Linked DNA regions of Plantactinospora sp. BC1. Each later gene encodes a partner of the first gene's protein in a complex. Links are inferred from orthologs where the notes say so. Each region holds a gene or a part of one and is shown on either strand. Other genes may lie near its edges.

Region 1 (3,410 bases):
CCCGCAGCCCGAGGATGTGCTGCGCGGCCTCCGGCGCGGTCGTCCCGGTCTCGGGCTCGGCGCCGTTCGCCGGAAGCTCTGCCACCTCTGCCGCCACCTCTGTCGCCATGGGGTCCTCCTTGCCAGCTAGGCCCCCGGTGCCTGGATCCCGACGCGAAAAGCCCCGGGCTCCAGGAGCCCGGGGCTTTTCGTAGGTCATGTTCAGGCGCGACCCACGGCTGCCGGACTCCCGGAGCCGTAGTAAAAGTAAGCCTGCGCCCGACGGATCACGGGTTTGAGTATGCCCAGCCAGCGGTGTCTTGGCAAGCACATCGGCGATGCCCGCGGACCGCCGCCGGAGCGCCCGGCGGGAGCGGTACCCGGGGCGGCGGAGCCGGGTACGGGCCCGGCGCAGGCGTACGTTGTCTGCCCGGCGGCATAGACTCGCGGGGCGATGCATGCTCTCTTCGAACCTCCGCCGCCCTCCGTCCCTCCGGCCCCGGACGCGCCCCGGCACCGGCCGTCCGGCCCCGACCCGCAGGCCCTGCTGGCCGGGCTGAACGGGCCACAGCGGGACGCGGTGACCCACTCCGGGGCGCCGCTGCTGATCGTGGCCGGCGCCGGCTCGGGCAAGACCCGGGTGCTGACCCACCGGATCGCCTACCTGCTCGCTGCCCGGGACGTGCATCCGGGGCAGATCATCGCGATCACCTTCACCAACAAGGCGGCCGGGGAGATGAAGGACCGGGTCGCCGCGCTGGTCGGGCCGAGAGCCCGGTTGATGTGGGTGTCGACGTTCCACTCCGCCTGCGTACGCATCCTGCGGGCCGAGCACGAGCACGCCGGGCTGAAGTCGACGTTCTCGATCTACGACGCCGACGACTCGCGCCGGCTGATGCAGATGGTCACCCGGGAGCTGGACCTCGATCCGAAGCGCTACCCGGCCCGGGGGTTGACCACCCAGGTCTCCAACCTGAAGAACGAGCTGGTCGACCCGGAGACGTTCGCCGCCCGGGCGAAGGGGCCGAACGAGCGGGCGCTGGCCGAGGCGTACACCCTCTACCAGCGGCGGCTGACCGAGGCGCACGCACTCGACTTCGACGATCTGATCATGACGACGGTGCACCTGCTCCAGTCGCACCCGCACGTCGCCGAGAGCTACCGTCGCCGGTTCCGGCACGTACTCGTCGACGAATACCAGGACACCAACCACGCGCAGTACACCCTGGTCAAGGAGCTGGTCGGCGGTACGCCCGGGGTCGAGCCGGCCGAGCTCTGCGTGGTCGGCGACGCCGACCAGTCGATCTACGCGTTCCGGGGCGCGACGATCCGGAACATTCTGGAGTTCGAACGGGACTTCACCGACGCCCGGACGATCCTGCTGGAGCAGAACTACCGCTCCACCCAGACGATCCTGAACGCCGCCAACGCGGTGATCGAGCGGAACAGCTCGCGCAAGCCGAAGCGGCTCTGGAGCGAGGAGGGCGCGGGGGAGCAGATCGTCGGCTACGTCGCCGACACCGAGCATGCCGAGGCGGACTGGGTGGGCCGGGAGATCGACCGGCTCTGCGACTCCGACGCGGCCCGCCCGGGCGACGTGGCGGTCTTCTACCGCACCAACGCGCAGTCCCGGGTCTTCGAAGAGGTCTTCATCCGGGTCGGGTTGCCCTACAAGGTGGTCGGCGGGGTCCGGTTCTACGAGCGCAAGGAGGTCCGGGACGCCCTGGCCTACCTCCGCGCCGTGGTCAACGACGACGACACGGTGAGCATCCGGCGGGTCCTGAACACCCCCCGCCGGGGCATCGGCGACCGGGCCGAGGCCTGCGTGGAGGCGCTGGCCACCCGGGACCGGATCTCGTTCGGCGCCGCGCTGCGCCGGGCCGCCGAGGCGCCCGGCATCTCCACCCGGGCGGCCAACTCGATCGCCGAGTTCGTCAGCCTGCTCGACGGGTTGCGGGAGCTGGCCGAGACCGCCCTGCCGGAGGAGGTGCTGGAGGCGGCCCTCACCCGCTCCGGCTACCTCGGCGAGCTGGAGGAGAGCATCGACCCGCAGGACGCCGGCCGGGTGGAGAACCTCCAGGAGCTGGTCAGCGTCGCCCGGGAGTACACCGAACGGGTGGAGGCGCTGGCCGAGGAGGGCGGTCCGGGTGCCACCCTGGCCGGCTTCCTGGAGCAGGTGGCGCTGGTCGCCGACGCCGACCAGGTGCCGTCGGACGACCCCGACCACCAGGGCGTGGTCACCCTGATGACCCTGCACACCGCCAAGGGGCTGGAGTTCCCGGTGGTCTTCCTGACCGGCCTGGAGGACGGCGTCTTCCCGCACCTGCGGGCGCTCGGCGACAACCGGGAGCTGGAGGAGGAGCGCCGGCTGGCGTACGTCGGGATCACCCGGGCCCGCAAGCGGCTCTACCTCTCCCGGGCGGTGACCCGGTCGGCCTGGGGGCAGCCGTCCTACAACCCGCCGTCCCGGTTCGTCGACGAGCTGCCGGGCGACCTGGTCCGCTGGGAACGCACCGGGGCCGCCTACACCTCGTGGTCGGGGACCGGCGGCGGGGTGGGTGGCCGGTCCGGCTCCGAGGACCGCTCCGGCGCCTACCGGGGCGGCGGCTTCTCCGGGGGTACGCCGAAGGCCGCCCAGCTAGCCTCGCGGCTCGGCATCGACGGCAGTCGGCTCAGTACGGCGAGCGAGTTGAAGCAGCCGCCCAAGGTCGCCGCCGGGGATCGGGTCAACCACCAGCGCTACGGTCTCGGCCGGGTGCTGGCGGTCGAGGGGCACGGTTCGGGTGCCCGGGCGCAGATCGACTTCGGTGACCAGACGCTCTGGCTGGTGCTCCGGCACGCCCCGATCGACAAGCTCTGACCTTCCGCCGGGCGGCCCGAGTTCCCGCTCGACCGCCGACCGGGCTCAGCAGCCCAGGTCGACCCCACGGGCCCGCATCCACGGCGCCGGGTCGACCTGGTTCCAGAGCCCGTTGTGCACCTCGAAGTGCAGGTGCGGCCCGGTGGCGTCGCCGGTGGCACCCTCGTACCCGATCACCTGGCCGGGCTTGACCCGGTCGCCGACGCTCACCACGGTCCGGCTCTGGTGGGCGTAGTGGGTGAGCCAGCCGTTGCCGTGGTCGACGACCACCGAGATGCCGTACCCGGCGAAGGCCCAGCCGGCGTCGACCACCGTGCCGGCTCCGGCGGCCCGGATCGGGGTGTCGGCCGGCATCGCCAGGTCGATGCCGGCGTGCATCGTCCCCCAGCGCATCCCGTAGCAGGAGGTGACGCCGGCGCCCGGCATCGGGTCGACCCAGGCGGCCGCCTTCCGGGCGGTCGGGCTGGCCGCCTTCGCGGAGGCGCTGCTCCGGCTCGGCTTGGGGGTCGGCGGCCGGGTGGTCGCGGTGGTGGCCGGGGTCGGCGTCGCGGTCGCGCTCGGGGTCGGGGAG
Region 2 (3,230 bases), 2.0 Mb from region 1 along the record:
GCCGGAGCCGGCGGACGGCCGCGACCCGGGCGACGCGCCGACCTGGGCAAGGTGCCGACCCGGGCGAGGTGCCGCAGAGGCGAAGGAGCCCGCAGCGGTGAAGGGGTCCGCAGCGGTGAAGGGGTCCGCAGCGGTGAAGGGGTCCGCAGCGGTGAAGGGTCCGCAGAGGCGAAGGGGCCCGCAGCGGTGAAGGGGCCCGCAGGGGCGAGGCGCCGCAGAACAACGCAGTGCGGCGGACAGCGGCCGGGGAGGGACGTAAAGGGCGCTCGCGGCGGCCGGTCTGCGCTCTGCGCGACCGCATCGGTGCGCTCGCCGGCCTGAGCCGGGGCTGCAACTCCTGCGCCGGATGCGACGCAGCCGGTGTGGCGGCTGTTGTCGCAGACCCGGTCGGCCGCCGCGAGCGGCCTACCCTAGAACGGTAGCGCGGTGATCTTACACACACAATGACGATATCGAAGCCGATCGTGTACCCACCGTGGCCCGGCGGCTTGTCACACCGTCGGCGTACGGTTGAGGTCATGGCGCTCGACATTCCGCGGCTCGACGGCCGCTTCCAGGTGATCTCCGAGTTCCAGCCCTCGGGTGACCAGCCGACCGCCATCGACGACCTGGAGCGCAGGGTCCGTCGCGGCGACCGGCACAGTGTGCTGCTCGGCGCCACCGGCACCGGCAAGAGCGCGACCGCGGCGTGGCTGATCGAGCGGTTGCAGCGCCCCACCCTGGTGCTGGCGCCGAACAAGACCCTCTGCGCCCAGCTCGCCAAGGAGTTCAGCGAGCTGCTGCCGAACAACGCCGTCGAATACTTCGTCTCCTACTACGACTACTACCAGCCCGAGGCGTACATTCCGCAGACCGACACCTACATCGAGAAGGACTCCTCGATCAACGAGGAGGTCGAGCGGCTTCGGCACGCGACCACGATGTCCCTGCTGACCCGCCGGGACGTGGTGGTGGTCGCCACCGTCTCGGCGATCTACGGTCTGGGCACCCCGCAGGAATACCTGGACCGGTCGGTGCGGATCCGGGTCGGCCAGGAGGTCGAGCGGGACAAGCTGCTCCGCCGGCTGGTCGACGTGCAGTACACCCGCAACGACATGGCCTTCAACCGGGGCACCTTCCGGGTCCGGGGCGACACGCTGGAGATCATCCCGGCGTACGAGGAGCTGGCGCTCCGGATCGAGTTCTTCGGCGACGAGGTGGAGAAGCTCTACTACCTGCACCCGCTGACCGGCGAGGTGGTCCGGGAGGTCGACCATCTGCTGATCTTCCCGGCCACCCACTACACCGCCGGCCCGGAGCGGATGGAGCGGGCGCTCGCCGGCATCGAGGCCGAGTTGGCCGAGCGGCTGGCCGAGCTGGAGCGGCAGGGCAAGCTGCTGGAGGCGCAGCGGCTGCGGATGCGCACCACCTACGACGTGGAGATGATGCGCCAGGTCGGCTTCTGCTCCGGCATCGAGAACTACTCGATGCACATCGACGGCCGGTCGCCGGGGAGCGCACCGCACTGTCTGCTCGACTACTTCCCCGACGACTTCCTGACCGTGGTCGACGAGTCGCACGTCACCATCCCGCAGATCGGTGGCATGTACGAGGGCGACGCCTCCCGGAAGCGGATGCTGATCGACCACGGTTTCCGGCTGCCCAGCGCCGCCGACAACCGGCCGCTGCGCTTCGACGAGTTCCTGGACCGGGTCGGCCAGATGGTCTTCCTCTCCGCCACCCCCGGCCCGTGGGAGCTGGAGCAGGCCCAGGGCGAGGTGGTCGAGCAGGTGATCCGGCCGACCGGCCTGGTCGACCCCGAGGTGGTGGTGAAGCCCACCAAGGGGCAGATCGACGACCTGATGCACGAGATCAAGCTGCGCACCGAGCGGGACGAGCGGGTCCTGGTCACCACGTTGACCAAGAAGATGGCGGAGGATCTCTCCGACTATCTGCTGGAGCACGGCATCCGGGTCCGCTACCTGCACTCGGAGGTCGACACGCTGCGCCGGGTGGAGCTGCTGCGCGAGCTGCGCAAGGGCGACTACGACGTACTGGTCGGGATCAACCTGCTCCGGGAGGGGCTGGACCTGCCCGAGGTGTCGCTGGTGGCGATCCTCGACGCCGACAAGGAGGGCTTCCTGCGCAGCGGCCGGTCGCTGATCCAGACCATCGGCCGGGCCGCCCGAAACGTCTCCGGCCAGGTGCACATGTACGCGGACAAGATGACCCCGTCGATGGCCGAGGCGATCGAGGAGACGAACCGGCGCCGGGCCAAGCAGGTCGCGCACAACGAGGCGAACGGGATCAGCCCGGAACCGCTGCGCAAGAAGATCCACGACATCCTGGACGACATCTACCGGGAGGCCGAGGACACCGAGGGGGCGACCACCCGGGTCGGCGGCGCGGTGCGGCAGATGTCCCGGGGCAAGGCGCCGACGCCGGAGACCCGCAGCCGGGGCCGGGTCGGTGCCGCACCGGCCCGGGAGGGGATGGCCCGGGCCGAGCTGGCCCAGCTCATCCAGGAACTCAACGACCAGATGCTGGCCGCCGCCCGGGAGTTGCAGTTCGAGCTCGCCGCCCGGATTCGCGACGAGGTGGCCGAGCTGAAGAAGGAGCTGCGCGGGATGGACGCGGCCGGGGTCAACTGACCACCGGCCGCGTGGCCGGCGGCGGTCGGCACCGTCAGGCGTACCGGTTGAAGCCGCCCTCGGAGTCGATCACCTGGCCGGTGATCCAGCGGCCGTCCGGCGAGCAGAGCCACTCGACGAGCCGGGCGGCGTCGTCCGGCTGCCCCCACTGGCCGCCGGGGAAGAGGTGACCGCCGGCCGCCATCTCCTCCGGCGAGGCCCAACCGGTGTCGGTCGGCCCCGGGTTGACGCAGTTCACCGTGATGCCGCGGGGCATGAGCAGCGGGCTCAACTGCCGGGCCAGGTTCTCCACCCCGGCCTTGCTGGCCGCGTACGCCAGCTCGTCCGGCATCGGGCCGAGCCGTTGGCCGCTGGAGAAGAGCACCAGCCGGCCCCCGGAGCCGGCGTCGAACGCCGCCGCGAACGCCTCGGCGAGGAGCAGGTTCGCCCGCACGTTGACCACGAGGTGCCGGTCGATCTCGTCCGCGTCGAGCCTGCCGAGCGGGGTGGGCGTCGAATAGGCGTGCGCCGCGACCAGCACGTCGAGCCGGCCGTGGGCGAGTACCGCCGCCTCGACCAGTTCGGCCGGGGCGGTCGGCGAGGTCAGGTCGGCGGCCCGGT

The links.
Region 2: the proteins of pcrA (region 1) and uvrB are in contact, whole or in part, in a crystal structure (PDB 7EGT), measured with the Thermus thermophilus proteins. The link is inferred for Plantactinospora sp. BC1 from one-to-one orthologs. Residues at the interface, in WP_096412145.1 of Thermus thermophilus: His654, Arg656, Phe657, Gln666, Asp668, Glu669, Lys680, Arg681, Leu682, Ser683, Lys685, Tyr686, Ala687; in WP_096411307.1 of Thermus thermophilus: Glu23, Leu25, Arg26, Asp27, Gly28, Glu29, Arg30, Phe31, Arg55, Glu326, Asp327, Phe328, Glu379, Ser382, Gln383, His398, Gly400, Arg401.

What each region holds. Positions count from the first base shown.
Region 1 is NZ_CP028158.1:7,549,875-7,553,284, forward strand. The notes cover bases 38-3,136. They hold pcrA (DNA helicase PcrA), read left to right. Parts: upstream 38-433; coding sequence 434-2,839; downstream 2,840-3,136. Other genes in these bases: C6361_RS33150 (chorismate mutase), read right to left, coding at 38-109; C6361_RS33160 (M23 family metallopeptidase), read right to left, coding at 2,885-3,136. Outside these bases: more of C6361_RS33150, read right to left, coding at 1-37; more of C6361_RS33160, read right to left, coding at 3,137-3,410. UniProt on the Escherichia coli protein: A helicase with DNA-dependent ATPase activity. Unwinds DNA duplexes with 3'-5' polarity. Translocates on single-stranded DNA with 3'-5' polarity. Initiates unwinding more efficiently from a nicked substrate than double-stranded DNA.
Region 2 is NZ_CP028158.1:5,559,240-5,562,469, forward strand. What follows is about bases 156-3,074. They hold uvrB (excinuclease ABC subunit UvrB), read left to right. Parts: upstream 156-518; coding sequence 519-2,630; downstream 2,631-3,074. Other genes in these bases: C6361_RS24255 (SDR family oxidoreductase), read right to left, coding at 2,665-3,074. In the rest of the region: more of C6361_RS24255, read right to left, coding at 3,075-3,230. UniProt on the Escherichia coli protein: The UvrABC repair system catalyzes the recognition and processing of DNA lesions. A damage recognition complex composed of 2 UvrA and 2 UvrB subunits scans DNA for abnormalities.